4 regions of the Streptomyces sp. NPDC059897 genome follow, and region 2 is predicted to be linked to each of the others. Evidence: riboswitches for the same ligand, from Rfam matches in the RefSeq annotation. Region 2 holds a riboswitch; each other region holds the start of a gene.

Region 1 (4,425 bases), on a different contig from region 2:
GCGGTCACGCGAAGCGATTCGCGTTCACTCCCCCTGATGGCGTAGAGTTGTGAACACAACGGCGCGGGGTGGAGCAGCTCGGTAGCTCGCTGGGCTCATAACCCAGAGGTCGCAGGTTCAAATCCTGTCCCCGCTACTGAAGAACAGGGCCCGGAATCTCATGAGATTCCGGGCCCTGTTCGTTTGTTTTCCGCATGCTCGCCCGTGTTGCGCACGTCACGTTCCCCACCCGTACGGCCCACCCCTGCTCGCCTCCGCGTCCCCGTGCGGGAACTCTTGGTGAGACGCCGGAAGCTGGCAGGGAACGGCAGGAGACGAGTGGTGGGGCAGCGAACAGGAGGCACCGGCTGGAGACGGAGGAGGCACGGCTCCGACACCGCGAGCACTCGCCTCTTCCTTCGGCTGCTGCCCCTGCTGCTCGTCATCGGCGGCGCGGTCTACGAGTACGTCACCCCCAGCGGCTTCCCCGGTGCCCCCTTGTTCAGCGCGGCTCCGCTGGTGGCCGCCCCGTTCTTCTCGCTCGGCGCGACGGCCCTGGTCGGCGTGGTGTCGATCGGAGCGATCGTCGCGGTGCACCTGCGCTTCACGGAGAACCTCGACTCCGTGTTCGTCACCGAGATCGTCACCGTGGCCACCGTCTGCCTGCTGGCCTGCCTGCTCAACCGGATCGTCTACCGCAGCTACGAGCAGCTGGCCTCCGCCCGTGAGATCGCCCAGGCCGCCCAGTTGGCGGTGCTGCCGGAGCCGGCCCGGCGGCTCGGCGGTCTCGCCATCGCGGCGCGCTACGAGGCGGCGCAGGCCGACGCGTTCATCGGCGGCGACCTGTACGCGGTCCAGGACACCCCGCACGGCATCCGGATCATCGTCGGTGACGTGCGCGGCAAGGGGCTCGGCGCGGTCGCGGCGGTCGCCGTCGTCATCGGGGCGTTCCGGGAGGCCGCCGAGCAGGAGGGCTCCCTGGAGGCGGTCGCCCAGCGCCTGGAGCGGGCCCTGGCCCGCGAGGGCACCCGGCGCAGCGGCATCGACGACTTCGAGGGCTTCACCACCGCGGTGCTCGCCGAGATCCCGCACGGCGTCGACCTCGTGCGGGTCCTGAACCGCGGTCACCCCGCCCCGCTCCTGCTGCTCGGCGACGGCACCGTACGCGCGCTCGACCCGTGCCAGGCGGCGCTGCCGCTCGGCATGAGCGAACTGGGCAGCTGGCCCGACCGGGCCGTCGAGGCGGCGTTCCCGTCCGCGGCCACGCTGCTGCTCTACACCGACGGGCTCTCCGAGGCGCGCGACGCGAACGGCCGCTTCTACGATCCGGCGGCCCGGCTGTCGGGACGCCTCTTCCCGGGGCCCGAGGAACTCCTCGCGGCCCTCGCCGCGGAGGTGCGCGCGCACACCGGCAACGGGACGACCGACGACATGGCGCTGCTCGCCGTGCGGCGGACCTGAGGTCCTTGATCGTTTGTTACTCGAGGTAGCCGACCGTAGTCGAACGGCGTCGCTCCGCATAACAATTGACGTACCGTCAGAGGATTGAGTCCGTTGAATGTGGGGACGGTGTGACGTCAACTCGCCCCGTTCCGCCCGCTAGTGTCCTGAAAAGTCCTGGCCAGAGTCGTGAACGATCAGTGGGAAGCGCTTGGAATTACTGTCTGCTGTCTATTAACGTTCGATAACGCAGCGCGGTCGTCCCAGCCGTCACAAGAGATGGCTCCGTGCGCACACGCCTAATCCCGCAAGGGAGCCGGGGAACCACCAACTTGGGGTGAATCGGACACCTTTGGTGTCCGTAGGAGACCTTCCTGCTCCGAACCCGTCAGCTAACCCGGTAGGCGAGAAGGAAGGAAAGGAGAGCGCCCCCGTGGCGTCGAACCGGCCTGCCCCCGACTTCTTCTACGGCCCCGAAGACACCTCCGGCGTCGAGCAGGAGACCTGGGAAGAGTGGAATCCCACCGAGGAGTCCCTCGCTCCCGTCCGCGGCAGGCATCGCGTAGCCCGCCGCCGCGGCGGATTCGCGCGCAGCTCCACTGTTCTCGGCGTCGGCGTGGTCGCCGCCGTCGGTGCGGGCGGCATCGCCACCGCACAGGGCGGCAAGCCGCCGGTCCACATCTCCATGCCCGACCTCTCCGCGGTCAAGGACTCGCTGCCCGAGGCCAAGTCGCTGCCGGGCGTGGGCTCGCTGATATCCGACGGCTCGGACTCCGGTTCCGACTCCGGCGCCACGGCCTCCCCGCTGAGCGGCGCCGGAATCACCCAGGCCGAGGCCGCCGACGGACAGACCGGCGCGGGCGAGGCACTGCGGGCCCGCATCATGCAGCAGGCCGAGACGCAGCAGGACGCCGCCGACGCCTCCGCGAAGCAGGCCGCCGAGGAGGCCGCCGCGCAGCAGGCCGCCGAAGAGGCCGCCGCCAAGCAGGACGCGGCGAAGGCCAAGGAGATCGCCGCGAAGAAGAAGGCCGAGGCGGAGGCCCGCCGCAAGGCGGAGGAGGAGCGCCTGCGCAAGCTGGCCGCCGCCTTCAAGCTCCCGGTCGCCTCGTACACGCTCTCCGGCACCTTCGGCCAGCCCGGCTCCATGTGGTCCTCCGGCTACCACACGGGCCTCGACTTCGCCGCCTCCACCGGTACCCCGATCCGCGCCATCCACTCCGGCACGGTCACGGAGGCCGGCTGGGCGGGCGCGTACGGCTACCGCACGGTGCTCACGCTCGACGACGGCACCGAGCTGTGGTTCTGCCACCAGTCCTCGCTCAATGTCAGCGCGGGCCAGAAGGTCACCACCGGCGACGTCATCGGCCGCGTGGGCGCCACGGGCAATGTCACCGGGCCGCACCTCCACCTGGAGGTCCACCCCGACGGGCAGTCCACCGGCGTCGACCCCGGGTCGTGGCTGCGCGACAAGGGCCTCTCTCTCTGAGGACCCATGAGTCCGTGAACCCGTGAACCCCGGCGGTCCTGGCGCTGACCCCCCGACGTCAGGGCTGCCGGTTTGCCCATTCTTGGGGCAACTTCCGGGGTGCGCCCGGAATACCGTATTCCGTACGGGTGTTGAGGCAGAGCATGACTTCCTCCTCTTCCACGCTGCGCAAGCTCGGCACCTCCGACCTCGAGGTCTTCCCGCTCTCCCTGGGCGGCAACGTGTTCGGCTGGACCGCCGACGAGGCCACGTCCTTCGAGGTGCTCGACGCGTACGTCGCCGCGGGCGGCAACTTCATCGACACCGCCGATGTGTACTCGGCCTGGGTGGACGGCAACAAGGGCGGTGAGTCGGAGACCGTCATCGGCACGTGGCTGGCCTCGCGCGGGCGCCGCGACGACGTCGTCATCGCCACCAAGGGCAGCCAGCACCCCGAGTACCAGGGCCTGTCCGCCGCCAACATCAAGGCCGCGGCCGACGCCTCCCTGAAGCGCCTGGGCACCGACCACATCGACCTGTACTACACGCACTACGACAAGCCCGAGGTGCCGGTCGAGGAGATCATCGGCGCCCTCGACGAGCTGGTGAAGGCGGGCAAGGTGCGGCACATCGCCGCGTCGAACATCTCCGCCGAGCGCCTGAAGGAATCCCTCGACTTCTCCGACCGCGAGGGCCTCGCCCGCTACGTCGCGCTCCAGCCGCACTACAACCTCGTCTCGCGCGACACGTACGAGGGCGAACTCCAGGACGTCGCCGCCCGCGCGGGCCTCGGCTCCGTGCCGTACTACGCGCTCGCCTCCGGCTTCCTGACCGGCAAGTACCGGCCGGGCGTCGCCGTCGACAGCGCGCGGGCCGCCGGTGCGGGCAAGCACCTGGAGACCGAGCGGGGGCAGCGGGTCCTGACCGCCCTCGACGAGATCGCGCAGGCCCACGACGCGGAGATCGCCACGGTCGCCCTCGCCTGGCTCGCCGCGCAGCCCACGGTGACGGCGCCGATCGCGTCCGCGCGGACCGTCGAACAGCTCCCGGCGCTGCTCGCGGTGGCGGACCTGCGGCTGACGCAGGCGGACCTCGACCGGCTGACGGTGGCTTCCGCGTGAGCCCTCGGCAGCAGTGAGCCCTCGGCAGGGCCGGCGTCAGTACCGGTAGGGGTTGTAGTTGTACGTGGGGTACGCGGGGCCCTGTGCCAGCGGGCCCGCGTACACCGGGGGCAGCCACATCGGCGCCGCGATCTGGGAGCCGTACGCGAGCGCCGGGCGCGCGTAGTGGCGCCGCACCCACAGCGCCTCGAGCAGCTCCCGCTCCCGTACGACGAAGTCCGCGCCGGCCTTGCCGCGGCGGCCGCGGTGGCGCAGCAGTGCGAGGGACGTCGCGTAGTCCTCGTACTCGACGACCGCCGTGGCCGCCGTCCGGCCGCCGTAGTGCGTGGCGAAGTCGCGGGCCAGGCGCCGCGCCTTGAGCGAGCCGAGCGCGAACGGCTCCGGCGGGGCGAGCCAGCCCGCGGCGACGTAGGCGGGCAG
Region 2 (4,425 bases):
GGAGGACTTCCGCGAGTGGGCGGGCATGATGATCCGCCACGGCGGCGGCCCGCGCGGCGGGGTGGGCCGGGCGGTGAAGCGGATCCGCGCGTACCTGGTGGAGCTCATCCACCGCAAGCGCGGCGACCCGGGCGACGACCTCATCTCCGGTCTGATCAGCGCCTCCGACCACGGCGAACACCTCACGGAGAACGAGGCCGCGGCGATGGCCTTCATCCTGCTCTTCGCCGGTTTCGAAACCACGGTCAACTTGATCGGCAACGGCACGTACGCGCTGCTCACGCACCCCGAGCAGCGCGAGCGGCTGCAAGAGTCGATCGCGGCGGGGGAGACGGGTCTGCTGGAGACCGGGATCGAGGAACTGCTGCGCTTCGACGGGCCGGTGGAGATGGCCACCTGGCGGTTCGCGAGGGAGCCGCTGACCATCGGCGGCCAGGAGATCGGCGCGGGCGACCCGGTCCTCGTCGTGCTCGCCGCCGCCGACCGCGACCCCGCGCGTTTCACCGAACCCGACACCCTCGACCTCTCCCGCCGGGACAACCAGCACCTCGGCTACGGACACGGCATCCACTACTGCCTCGGCGCCCCGCTCGCCCGCCTGGAGGGACAGGCCGCCCTCGGCACGCTCCTGACGCGCCTCCCGGACCTGCGACTTGCGGTGGAACCGACCGATTTGCGGTGGCGTGGCGGGCTCATCATGCGCGGACTGCGCACGCTCCCGGTGGAGTTCACCCCGCGTCAGAATCCGACCGGAACTGACGGGCCGTCAACAATGTGACTTTCACGTGATCTACGCTGCATCGACTTGTGACAGGCGTTCGAGTGCAGCTACGTTCACGGATCATCGCGACACATGCACAACCCGCACCACTCGCACCACCCGTCGCGCGTAGCAGCATCAGTCTCGCGAAAGGCAAACGCATGCTCTCCGGGAACGGTCGTCACCGTCGCCCCCGTCAGGCCCCTGCTCTCGTCGTCGCCGCCGGAGTCACCGGCAGCGCCATCGCGATCCCGCTGTTCGCCGCGAGTGGCGCGAGCGCCGCGACCGCGCAGGCGTGGGACAAGCTCGCCGAGTGCGAGAGCGGCGGCCAGTGGAGCCTGGACGCCGGTAACGGCTACTACGGCGGTCTCCAGTTCACGCAGGAGAGATGGGAGGAGTACGGGGGGCTCGACTACGCCCCGCGTGCCGACCAGGCCAGTCGCTCGCAGCAGATAGCCGTCGCCGAGCAGGTTCTCGACGACAAGGGGCCGAGCGCCTGGCCGATGTGCTCGCTCACCTCCGACCTCACCAAGGACGACGGCTCGGCGGATGTCGACCCGGGCGTGTCCGCGTCGCCGTCGGCGCAGCCCTCCGGGTCGTCCGACACCGACGCCGACGACACGTCGGACGAGAAGACCGAGGACGCCACCGCGTCGGCGGACCCGTCCGATTCCACCGGCTCGGCCGATTCCACCGAATCGGCCGATTCGGGAGACAAGGGTCACGACGCGGCCGAGGGCTCCGAGGCCTCGGAGGACCCGTCGGCGGACGAGTCGGCCGATACCTCCGGTAACCAGGACGAGGACTCCTCGACCCCGTCAAGTGACAAGTCCCACGCGCCTTCTGACGACGCCCCCGCCGAGACGGCCTCGCCGTCCGCCCCGCCCACCGGCGAGGCCTCGGACGGTGCCACGTCCGGCCGCCACCGCGGCGACCGCGCCGACGACGACGGTGCCGGCTCCCGTGCGGGAGAGGGACGGCATGCCTCCCGCGACGACAAGCGCGCCGGCGACACGTACGAGGTGCACGCCGGCGACAGTCTCTGGGGCATCGCGAAGGCCCAGGACGTGCAGGGCGGATGGGACGCGCTCTACGAGCGGAACAAGGAGACGGTCGGTACCGACCCAGACCTCATCCTTCCTGGTCAGAGCCTGGATCTTGGGGACGGATCGGACAAAAGGCAGTGAGGGTTCAGGTTGGTTGAGGGGGCTTTGTCCGGTGTCGTTCGAGTGAGACATGGGTCTCAAAGCCCCTGATCGACTTTGAAATCGGGCGGATCGACCGCTTACGTTCGTGACCGCTCGCTTCAGCGGGCCCCGACGGATGTCACGCCGAATCCTGCCAACGTCCGTACGGGAACAGTCGTCGCGTAAGCGCCGTAGGCAGGAGCGGGGGACCCAGGTAAGTGCCCTTCCGGGAGACCGGACGGGCTTGGGGTTAAGCAGCGCACAAGGATGCGACTGCCGGGCACTCACTGGCCCGAACCCGACAGCTCACCTCGCAGGCGTCGGTGAGGAGACATCTCCATGCTGTTTTCCGGCAAGAACAAGCACCGCCGCCCGTCCAAGGCCGTCCGCGTCGCCACGCTCGGCGGCGTCGCCGCTGCCGCCGTCGCCGTGCCGCTGATGGGTGCGACCTCCGCCTCCGCCGCCACCACGTCCGAGTGGGACCAGGTCGCGCAGTGCGAGTCCGGTGGCAACTGGTCCATCAACACGGGCAACGGCTTCTACGGCGGCCTGCAGTTCTCCGCCTCCACCTGGTCCGCCTACGGCGGCGACCAGTACGCCTCCACCGCCGACCAGGCCTCCAAGGCCCAGCAGATAGCCGTCGGCGAGAAGGTTCTCGCCTCCCAGGGCGCGGGCGCCTGGCCGAACTGCGGCTCGGGCCTGTCCTCCACCCCGAACGAGGGTGGCGCCGAGGACTCCTCCGCGCAGCAGCAGGAGACCCAGCAGCAGGACACGCAGCAGCGTGCCGACCGCTCCGAGCAGCGTCAGCAGCCGCAGCAGGAGGCCCCGAAGCAGGAGGCCCCCAAGCAGGAGGCTCCGAAGCAGGACACCGTCACCACCCCGACCGGCAAGCAGGTCGAGAAGGGCGACGGCGAGTACAAGGTCGAGTCCGGCGACACCCTCAGCAAGATCGCCGAGGCGCACGGCACGACCTGGCAGCAGCTGTTCGAGAAGAACAAGGACATCGTCAAGGACGCCAACCTGATCTACCCGGGTCAGCAGCTGCACCTCAGCTAAGACGTCCGGTCCGCACAGGACCACCGGTCCGCACAGGACCACCCGTCCGCACAGGACCCAAGGCCCTCCCAGGCCATCAGGCACGGACTCGGCATCGGCGGACGCCGAGTCCCGCCGCACCCCGTCCCCACGGGCCGCTCAACTTCGGCGACCTCCGTCCCGCTCAGCCGGGACGGAGGTCGCTGTTTTTGTTCCGTTAAGGAACATTTCGCTGTCGGCGTTGTCCACGAGACGGGCGTTCGGATGGCCGATGCCCGCGAGCCGGTTACGCTCAGGGGTGCGGGACCACGTACCAAGCAGCCGCCCGCATAGCCTGCGTCACATCCAAGAAGGAGATGCTCGTGCCGTCCATCGACGTCGTCGTAGCCCGGGAAATCCTGGACTCCCGAGGCAACCCCACGGTCGAGGTCGAGGTCGGCCTCGACGACGGGAGCACCGGCCGCGCGGCCGTCCCGTCGGGCGCCTCCACCGGTGCCTTCGAGGCCATCGAACTCCGTGACGGTGACCCCAACCGTTACCTCGGCAAGGGTGTCGAGAAGGCCGTCCTCGCCGTCATCGAGCAGATCGGCCCGGAGCTCGTCGGTTACGACGCCACCGAGCAGCGCCTGATCGACCAGGCGATGTTCGACCTGGACGCGACCGACAACAAGGGCTCGCTCGGCGCCAACGCCATCCTCGGCGTCTCGCTCGCCGTCGCCCACGCCGCCTCCGAGGCCAGCGACCTTCCGCTGTTCCGCTACCTCGGCGGTCCGAACGCGCACCTGCTCCCGGTGCCGATGATGAACATCCTGAACGGTGGGTCGCACGCCGACTCCAACGTCGACATCCAGGAGTTCATGATCGCCCCGATCGGCGCGGAGTCCTTCTCCGAGGCCCTGCGCTGGGGCGCCGAGGTCTACCACACGCTGAAGAAGGTCCTGAAGAGCAAGGGCCTGGCCACCGGCCTGGGCGACGAGGGCGGCTTCGCCCCGAACCTGGGCTCGAACCGCGAGGCCCTCGACCTGATCCTCGAGGCCATCAAGGAAGCCGGTTACGTCCCCGGCCAGCAGATCGCCCTCGCCCTCGACGTCGCCGCCTCCGAGTTCTACAAGGACGGCAAGTACCAGTTCGAGGGCAAGGAGCGCTCCGCCGCCGAGATGACGGAGTACTACGAGGAGCTCGTCTCCGCGTACCCGCTCGTCTCCATCGAGGACCCGCTGTACGAGGACGACTGGGCCGGCTGGAACGTCATCACCGAGAAGCTGGGCGACAAGGTCCAGCTCGTCGGCGACGACCTCTTCGTCACCAACCCGGAGCGCCTCGCCCGCGGCATCGAGGAGAACTCGGCGAACGCCCTGCTCGTGAAGGTGAACCAGATCGGTTCGCTGACCGAGACCCTGGACGCCGTCGAGCTCGCCCAGCGCAACGGCTTCAAGTGCATGA
Region 3 (4,425 bases), on a different contig from region 2:
AGCGGACGCCGCCGACGACCTTGTAGGGCAGGCCGGTGCGGATGAAGATCTCTTCGAAGACACGGGACTGCGCGTTCGTCCGGTAGAAGACCGCGACGTCGCCCGCGAGCGCGTCGCCCGCGTCGGTGAGCCGGTCGATCTCGTCGGCGATGAACTGCGCCTCGTCGTGCTCGGTGTCCGCGACGTAGCCGGTGATCTGGGCGCCGGGGCCCTCGTTGGTCCACAGGTTCTTGGGGCGGCGCGACTCGTTCCGCTCGATCACCGCGTTCGCCGCGCTGAGGATCGTCTGCGTGGAGCGGTAGTTCTGCTCCAGCAGGATCGTCGTCGCGTTCGTGTAGTCCTCTTCGAACTGCAGGATGTTGCGGATCGTGGCGCCGCGGAACGCGTAGATCGACTGGTCCGCGTCACCCACGACGCAGAGCTCGGCCGGGTCCGCGCCCTCGCCTTCGGTGGGGCCGACCAGTTCCTTGACCAGCGCGTACTGGGCGTGGTTCGTGTCCTGGTACTCGTCGACCATGACGTGGCGGAAGCGGCGGCGGTAGTGCTCGGCGACGTCCGGGAACGCGCGCAGCAGGTTGACCGTCGTCATGATCAGGTCGTCGAAGTCCAGCGCGTTCGCCTCGCGGAGGCGGGCCTGGTACATCGCGTAGGCCTGGGCGAGGGTCTTCTCGAAGCCGTCGGCCGCGGTCGCGGCGAAGTCCTCCTCGTCGATCAGCTCGTTCTTGAGGTTGCTGATCTTGGCGCTGAAGGACTTCGGCGGGAACTTCTTCGGGTCGAGGTCGAGGTCGCGGCAGACGAGCGCCATGAGCCGCTTGCTGTCGGCGGCGTCGTAGATCGAGAAGGAGGACGTGAAGCCCAGCTTCTTGCTCTCGCGGCGCAGGATGCGGACGCAGGCGCTGTGGAACGTGGAGACCCACATCGCGTTGGCACGCGGGCCCACCAGGTCCTCGACGCGCTCCTTCATCTCGCCCGCGGCCTTGTTCGTGAACGTGATCGCGAGGATCTGGCCGGGGTGCACGCCGCGCTGGGCGAGCAGGTACGCGATGCGGTGCGTGAGGACGCGGGTCTTGCCGGAGCCGGCGCCGGCGACGATGAGCAGGGGGGAGCCGGCGTGCACCACGGCCGCGCGCTGGTTCTCGTTCAGTCCCTCCAGCAGGGAGGACGGGTCGAGGACGGGGCGCGGGGCGCCGTCCCGGTAGTGCGTGTCGCGCTCCGGGGGCACGCCGAACAGCCCGTCCGGCATCGGCTCCGGGGCCCCGTCGTCGTACTCGGGGTCCGGGGGCGGCGGCGGGGGTTCCTCCGCACCCTTCTGGAGGCCGGTCAGGAAGCTGTCGTCAAAGAGGCTGCTCATCGCTCTACGAGTCTAGGCCGCCCCACTGACAACCCGTGGCTGCCTTCAAAACTCCAAGGGCCTGCTGGAGGGCAGATCACGAAGATGTATCGGGCATATCGAACATCAACCTTCACAGCAGCCACACGAGTTGGCTACGGTGCAGCCGGGCAGTCCGTCCCCCCGTCCGCGAATGTCGCGGCGAGCGGGCAGCCCCCGCCGAGTTCCGTACGCCGTAAGGCAGGGAACCGGGGACCCACCGACCCTGGGGTGAATCGGTCAGCCGACCGTAGGGCAGCCTTCCGAGCACCACGCCCGAACCCGACAGCTAACCCGGTAGGCGGACGACGGAAGGAGTCGCCTGCCTTGGCGTCGCACCGCAAGCCCCGCAGCCGTTCCCGGATGACCGGCGGCCTTCGCACGACCCCCGCGGTCGGTATCACCACCGCCGCCCTCACCTCCGTGGCGCTGCTCTCGCAGACGGCGCAGGCCGCGCCCGCGCAGCCGTCGTCCAAGCCACGCCTCGAAGAGGTGCAGAAGAAGGTCGACACCCTGTACCGGCAGGCCGAGGTCGCCACCCAGAAGTACAACGGGGCGAAGGAACGGACCGACGCCAAGAAGCAGCAGGTCGACAAGCTCCTCGACGATGTCGCGCAGCGCACCGAGGAGATGAACACGGCCCGCCAGAAGCTCGGCAGGTACGCCGCCGAGCAGTACCGCTCGGGCAGTGTGAGCGACACGGCGACCATGTTCCTCGCGGACGACCCGGAGGACTACTTCTCGCAGCGCCAGCTGATGAGCCGGCTGACCGACGAGCAGAAGAAGTCGATCGACGACTATCAGAAGCAGACGCGCGAGACCGCGAAGAAGCGCACCGAGGCGCAGTCGAGCCTCGAGGACCTCACGGATTCGCAGACCGAGCTGAGGTCGACGAAGGAGACCGTGCAGTCGAAGCTCTCCGACGCGCGTCAGCTGCTGTCCGAGCTGACCGCCGAGGAGAAGGCGCGGCTCGCGGCGATCGAGAAGGCCAAGGAGGAGGCCGCCCGCAAGAAGGCGGCGGAGCTGGCCGCCAAGCAGAAGGCCGCGGAGGCGGCTGAGCGGAAGGCTGCCGAGGCGGCGAAGGAGCGGGAGCAGTCCTCCGGCTCGTCGTCCGGTTCCTCTTCCGGTTCCTCCGGTTCGTCGGACGCCTCGTACGCGACGAAGGCCGCGCAGGCGCTCGCGTTCGCCAAGGCGCAGGAGGGCAAGCCCTACGTGTGGGGCGCCACGGGGCCGGACTCGTACGACTGCTCGGGCCTGACGCAGGCGGCGTGGAAGTCCGCGGGGATCTCGCTGCCGCGGACGACCTGGGACCAGGTCGAGATCGGCAAGACGGTGCCGCTCTCCGACATCCAACCCGGTGACCTGGTGTTCTTCTATGACGACATCAGCCATGTGGGCCTGTACATGGGCGACGGCATGATGGTCCACGCGCCGAAGCCGGGAACGGTCGTGCGCGAGGAGTCGATCTACTACGACGGCACGTCGTCGATCCACAGCGTGGTGCGGCCGGCCTGACGTACGTACGCGAAAGGGCCCGGCAGGTGTGTCCTGCCGGGCCCTTTCGCGTGTGCGGCCTGCGCGGTCGCTCAGGTCCAGAGCACCGCGATGAAGATGTTGGCGACGGTGAGCGCGCCGACGGTGATGAAGAGGCCCTTCTCCGCCTTCTCCTCGTCCCGCTTCACGTAGACGATGCCGAGGATCACGATCAGGACCGCGAGCTTCACGCCGATCTTGATGTTGTTGACGGTGCTGCCGTCGGCCTGGTTGAGGCCGACCAGGGCGACGCCGGTCACCAGCATGGTCAGGGCGCCGTGCAGCATCGCCTTGTTGAAGCGGGCCGCGCCCTCCTTCATCGCCGACATCTGCGTGAGGAAGCCGCCGAGCAGCGAGGCGATGCCGATGATGTGCAGGCCGACGAAGAGGTGGATGAGTACGTCCATGGTTCGGAGCCTAACCGGGCGCCCGTGGGCCACTACGGGCACCCCTTTGCCACTCTGTTGTCACTCTGCGCCATCATCCATAACAAACGGACCAGTTGCGAACAATCCGGCACCAACCCGTTACGCAGAGGTTTAGCGTCCTTCCTCAGGTGACCGGCTCCCCACCGCCGCCCGGGCCAGGGGCGGCAGTCGGACACCACCGCCGAGAAAGGTCCGGCGGCGGCCCGCTCCCCCTGTGCGGGCCGCCGCCGGACGCGCGACCGGGGTCCGTGCGTTTCGGACGGGCGGCCCCCAGAGGAGGACCTTGTGCCGGCAGCACACCGCAAGCCCCGACCGCGTCCGCTCAGCGTCGGCAGGGCCCGCACCGCGGCCACCCTCGCCCTCGCCTCCGCGGCCGGCGTCACCGCCCTCGACGGCGGGGCGGCGCACGCGGAGCCCGAGCTCAGCCCCGCCCAGGTGAAGGCCAAGGTCGACAGGCTGTACCAGGAGGCGGAGGTCGCCACCCAGAAGTACAACGGCGCGAAGGAGGAGGCGGACGGCGCGCGGAAGAAGGTGGACGCCCTCCAGGACGAGGCGTCCCGGCGCACCGAGTCCCTCAACTCCGAGCGCGCGAAGCTGGGTTCGGTCGCGGCCTCCCAGTACCGCTCGGGAGGCGTGGACCCGTCGGTCCAGCTGCTCCTGTCCTCCTCCCCCGACGCCTACCTCGACAAGGCCTCCCTCACGGAGCGCGTCGGCGCGCGGCAGGCCGCATCGGTCGCCCGCGTACGGGGCGAACTCCGCGAGATCGACCAGCTGCGCGGCGACGCCGACGACACGCTCTCCCAACTCCGCGCCAAGAAGGCCGAGCTGGCGGACAACAAGAAGAAGGTGAAACGAAAACTCTCGGAGGCCCGCAGCCTCCTCGACCGCCTCACCCCTGAAGAGCGCACCCCCACCGCCGCACAGAGCGGGCACGCCTCACGCTCCGCGGAGCGCGCCGACCTCTCCCAGGCCCCCAACTCCCGCGCCAAGGAAGCGATCTCCTTCGCGTACGGCGCCCTCGGCAGCCCCTACGTATGGGGCGCCACCGGCCCCTCCGCCTTCGACTGCTCGGGCCTGACGCAGGCCGCGTACAAG
Region 4 (4,425 bases), on a different contig from region 2:
TGGCCCGGCTGTGCGCGGCGATCTTCGGCCTGCTGCTGCGCGGCGGTGGCGCCTCGGCCTCGCTGGCGGCGGCCAACTCCCGTACGAACTCACGCCGGTTGGCCTCCGCGATCACGCCGATCGTGCTGGCGATGGCCTTCGCCTCGACGCTGGTGTTCATGCACACGAGCGAGAGCAGGGTCTCCGCGGACCAGCTGCGCGCGGGCCTCACGGCGGACCACGTCGTCACCAACCCGGCGGGCCTGCCCGCGGGCGCCGCCGACCGGGCCGCCCGTGCACCTGGCGTCGACGCGGCGGTGAGCCTGCTCCACACGCAGGTGCTCGTCCCGGTCGACTCGGGCGGCGAGACCTCGCTGCAGGCGACCGCGACGCAGGGCATCTCCGGCTCCGGCGCCGAGCTCGCCAAGGTGCAGGACCTGGATGTGCGCGGCGGCAGCCTGGACCGGGTGGGCTCGGGCCGCATCGCCATCGACCGGACCCTCGCCACGGCGGCGAAGGTGAAGGTCGGCGACAGGCTGCCGCTCCACCTCCCCGACGGCACGAAGGCCCGCCCTGAGGTTGCCGCGGTCTACGGCCGGGGCCTTGGCCTGCCGGCGGTGACCATGGACCGCGCGTCCCTCGCCGGACACGTCACGTCGGGCTTCGACGGCACGCTGCTCGTGCGCGGCGGCGACGCCGGGCCGCTCACCGCGCTCGGCCAGGTCACCGACACCTCGGGTTACGCCGTCGCGCGGAGCGTGGACGACGAACTGGGCGCCTGGTCCAACTACATGATGGCCGCGGTCCTGGGCGGCTTCGCCGCCGTCGCGGCGGTCAACACGCTGGTGATGACGGTCCTGGACCGCCGTCGCGAACTGACCGTGCTCCGCCTCGTCGGGTCCACGCGCCGCCAGGTGCTGCGGATGCTGCGCTGGGAGAGCCTGCTGGTGTCGGCGGCGGGGGTGGCGCTGGGCACCACCATCGCGATGATCACGCTGACCCCGATGATGCGCGGCTTGACGGGGGAGTCCCCGTACATACCGCCGCTGCTGTACGGCATGTTCGCCGGGGGCGCGGTGTGCCTCGGCCTGCTCGCCGTGACCCTCCCCGCCCGCGCGGCGCTCCGCGAGGGGGAGGGGTGAGGTCGGACACCCGGCACCGAGTGGCCCCGGCATGGTGTGACCTCCGGCACCGTACGGTGTCCGGCGGTCAGTCGAGCAGACGCTCGCGCAGCCGCTCGCGCGTGGCCGCGGTGACCTTCAGACCCTCTTCGAGGTAGCGGTCCGTGCTGCCCCACTCCTCGTCGATGGTCTCGAGGCCGGCGTTGAGGTACTCGATGCGGGCGTCGAAGAGCGGGCTGAGCAGCTCCATGACCTCGGGGGAGTAGGCGTCCTTCGCGGTGGCGGTGCGGCGGACGTTGTAGCGGCGGTGCTTCTCGTTCGACTTGAGGTAGTCCGCCTCGATGGCGTCGCGCTCCACGCCCACCGCGAGCAACGTCACCGCGATCGACAGGCCCGCGCGGTCCTTGCCGGCCGCGCAGTGCATCAGCGCGGGGAGGCTGTCCTCGGCGAGGGAGTGCAGCACGCGGCTGTGCTCGGCGGTGCGCTCCTTGATCATCGTGCGGTAGGACTCGACGAGGCGGTTCGCCGCGCGGCCCCCGGAGAGGATCTGGCGCAGCTGCTCGATGTCGCCGTCGCGGACCATGGCCCAGAATTCGGCGCCGTCGGCCGGATCGTTGAGCGGCAGGTTGAGATTGCGCACACCGGGCAGCTCGACGTCGGCGCCCTCCAGCTTCTGGTCCGCGGAGTTACGGAAGTCGAAGACCGTGTGCAGGTTGAGGGAGGAGAGGAAGGCCGAGTCCTCGGCGGTGGCGTGGGCGAGGTGACCGCTGCGGAACAGCACGCCCGGGCGCACGCGCCGGCCGTCCACGGTGGGCAGGCCGCCGACGTCTCGGAAGTTGCGCACTCCGGTCAGCTCGGGCTCGGTGGACGGTGCGTGCTGCGTCACAGGGGCTCCTCCCAATCGGTGCACCGGCGTTGGGTCGCCGGCGGGCGCGCTCCTGACGATACGACATCGGTTCCACAGGCAACCATCTGTCCGATTCGCACCGTTCTGTGTCAACTGTGCATGAATCGGAGGGGCTTGTGGGCCTGTGCGTGACCGGCCTCATGTTCGTGACGCTGTGTGGTGGGCGGCCCTGATTGCCTCCCCAGTAATCCCCGAAGGTATGGCGTTGGTAAAGCGGGGAATGTCGACGCAGGGTTACACGGGGGAGCCTCGGAAACCCAAGGAATTGCCGCCTCAAGTGAATTCGGCAGTTGTCGCCGCCATTGCGGTTCGCCTACGGTCACCAATCAATCCGGTCGGAACGCCTAGTCCTGCCGCCGCCCGGATTCCTTTCGACTACCCGTCACGGCAGGAGCGGGGGACCCACACGCAAGATGCCGCGTAGGGGGATTTCCCGAAGCGGCTAGGGGTGAAGCCGTGCCCGTACTCCGGGCGCGGCCGGGCATCTCCAGCCCGAACCCGACAGCTCACCTCGTAGGCGACGGAGAGGAAATTCAGCATGCCCGCAAAGGGAAAGCACCGCCTTTCGACCTCCCGCCGCATCGCCCGTGTCGCCGCCGTCGCCTCCGCCGGTGGAGTCGCCGTGGCGCTGCCGCTGATGGGCGCCACCGGCGCGCAGGCCGCGTCGTCCGGCGGTGCCGCCGACGCCACGACGTACACCGTCAAGGCCGGTGACACGCTCTCGAAGATCGCCAAGGCGCAGGACGTCGACGGCGGCTGGAAGAAGCTGTACGCGGACAACAAGGACGCCGTCGGCTCCAACGCCGACCACCTCAAGATCGGCGTGAAGCTCAACCTCGGCGGCGCCGCCGAGGGCGGCTCCGCGGACGAGGCCGCCGCCACGCAGACGAGCGCCAAGACCACCGCCTCCGGCGACTACGTGGCTCCGGTCGACGGTGCCAAGGGCACGGGCTACGGCAACTCCGGCTCCATGTGGTCCAGCGGCAGCCACACCGGCGCCGACTACTCGATCTCGACCGGCACCTCCGTGAAGTCGATCGCCGACGGCACCGTCGTGTCGACCGGCTCGGGCGGCTCGTACGGCAACGAGGTCGTCATCGAGCACGCCGACGGCCACTTCTCCCAGTACGGCCACCTGTCCTCGATCGGCGTCGCCCAGGGCGACACCGTGACGGCCGGCCAGGAGATCGCCAAGTCCGGCGCGACGGGCAACGTCACCGGACCGCACCTGCACTTCGAGATCCGCACCACCGCGGACTACGGCTCGGACATCGACCCGATCGCCTACCTGAGCGAGCACGGCGTCGACGCCTGAGACCTCTCGTAGCGGACGCGACGACCCGCTCTCTTCGGCGCCCGGGGTGGTTCCCCGGGCGCCGAAGTGCGTTCGTGCGCTTATTCCCCAGGTGGCGAGTGGGCTATCTCACCACGCGTCAACCCCTACCTACGATGGCGTAGGTCACTTTTCGCGAGCAAAAATACGTGAGTGGCACACGAATCGAGAGCACTCACGGACTCACTCAACCTCAACGGCACGATCCGGTCCTTCGCGGCCGTGGGCGACAGCTTCACCGAAGGCGTCGGCGACCCCGGACCCGACGGAAAGTTCGCGGGCTGGGCCGACCGGCTCGCCGTCCTCCTGGACGACCGCGTCCCCGAGGACACCTTCAAGTACGCGAACCTGGCGGTGCGCGGCAAGCTCCTCGACCAGATCGTCGCGGACCAGGTCCCCAAGGCGGTCGAGCTGGCCCCCGACCTGGTGACGCTGGTCGCCGGCGGCAACGACATCATCCGCCCGGGCACCGACCCCGACGACGTGGCCGAACGCTTCGAGAAGGCCGTCGCCCGGCTCGCCGACGCGGCCGGCACCGTCATGGTGGCCACGGGCTTCGACACCCGTGACGTGGCCGTGCTCAAGCACCTGCGCGGCAAGATCGCCACGTACAACATGCATGTGCGGGCGATCGCCGACCGCCACGGCTGCCTGATGCTCGACCTGTGGTCCCTGAAGTCCATCCAGGACCGCAGGGCCTGGGACGGCGACCGCCTCCACCTGTCGCCCGAGGGGCACACCCGCGTGGCGCTGCGCGCCGCCCAGGCGCTCGGCGTCGAGGTCCCCGCCGACCCCGAGCAGGCGTGGCCGCTGCTGCCGCCGCGCGGCACGTTCGAGGTGCGGCGCGACGACATCCACTGGGCGCGGGAGTTCCTGGTGCCGTGGATCGGGCGCCGGCTGCGCGGCGAGTCCTCCGGCGACCGGGTGCAGGCCAAGGGCTTCATCGACCCGCACGCGGTGAAGGCACACCTGGAGGCGGCATCCTGACGCCTGCCCCCGTGGCGGTACGGCGGCGCTGACGGGATTCCGTCAGCGCCCCACCGCCGTCAACTCCGCGCGCTCGAGCCCCAGTTCGCGGGCGAGCG

Evidence for each region. Region 2 has a riboswitch for cyclic di-AMP ahead of ACFV9W_RS36260 (transglycosylase family protein). Riboswitches for the same ligand answer to the same signal wherever they lie in the genome.
Region 1: it holds a riboswitch for cyclic di-AMP, as region 2 does, so the genes downstream of both, ACFV9W_RS31315 (M23 family metallopeptidase) here and ACFV9W_RS36260 (transglycosylase family protein) in region 2, are expected to answer to the same signal.
Region 3: it holds a riboswitch for cyclic di-AMP, as region 2 does, so the genes downstream of both, ACFV9W_RS05995 (NlpC/P60 family protein) here and ACFV9W_RS36260 (transglycosylase family protein) in region 2, are expected to answer to the same signal.
Region 4: it holds a riboswitch for cyclic di-AMP, as region 2 does, so the genes downstream of both, ACFV9W_RS32165 (M23 family metallopeptidase) here and ACFV9W_RS36260 (transglycosylase family protein) in region 2, are expected to answer to the same signal.

What each region holds. Positions count from the first base shown of each region.
Region 1 is NZ_JBHWKQ010000039.1:48,635-53,059, forward strand. Features, by position in the region: tRNA gene ACFV9W_RS31305 (tRNA-Met) at 63-136, shown strand; gene ACFV9W_RS31310 (PP2C family protein-serine/threonine phosphatase) at 322-1,440, shown strand; cyclic di-AMP (ydaO/yuaA leader) riboswitch at 1,706-1,841, shown strand; gene ACFV9W_RS31315 (M23 family metallopeptidase) at 1,853-2,905, shown strand; gene ACFV9W_RS31320 (aldo/keto reductase) at 3,049-4,005, shown strand; gene ACFV9W_RS31325 (PrsW family intramembrane metalloprotease) at 4,042-4,425, opposite strand, start outside.
Region 2 is NZ_JBHWKQ010000059.1:8,055-12,479, forward strand. Features, by position in the region: gene ACFV9W_RS36250 (cytochrome P450) at 1-778, shown strand, start outside; gene ACFV9W_RS36255 (transglycosylase family protein) at 922-1,947, shown strand; cyclic di-AMP (ydaO/yuaA leader) riboswitch at 2,080-2,282, shown strand; gene ACFV9W_RS36260 (transglycosylase family protein) at 2,287-3,003, shown strand; gene eno (phosphopyruvate hydratase) at 3,345-4,425, shown strand, end outside.
Region 3 is NZ_JBHWKQ010000003.1:317,369-321,793, reverse strand. Features, by position in the region: gene pcrA (DNA helicase PcrA) at 1-1,351, opposite strand, end outside; cyclic di-AMP (ydaO/yuaA leader) riboswitch at 1,538-1,689, shown strand; gene ACFV9W_RS05995 (NlpC/P60 family protein) at 1,697-2,884, shown strand; gene ACFV9W_RS05990 (hypothetical protein) at 2,956-3,309, opposite strand; gene ACFV9W_RS05985 (NlpC/P60 family protein) at 3,616-4,425, shown strand, end outside.
Region 4 is NZ_JBHWKQ010000042.1:30,404-34,828, reverse strand. Features, by position in the region: gene ACFV9W_RS32175 (FtsX-like permease family protein) at 1-1,121, shown strand, start outside; gene ACFV9W_RS32170 (tyrosine-protein phosphatase) at 1,189-1,986, opposite strand; cyclic di-AMP (ydaO/yuaA leader) riboswitch at 2,370-2,542, shown strand; gene ACFV9W_RS32165 (M23 family metallopeptidase) at 2,546-3,322, shown strand; gene ACFV9W_RS32160 (SGNH/GDSL hydrolase family protein) at 3,545-4,327, shown strand; gene ACFV9W_RS32155 (TetR/AcrR family transcriptional regulator) at 4,370-4,425, opposite strand, start outside.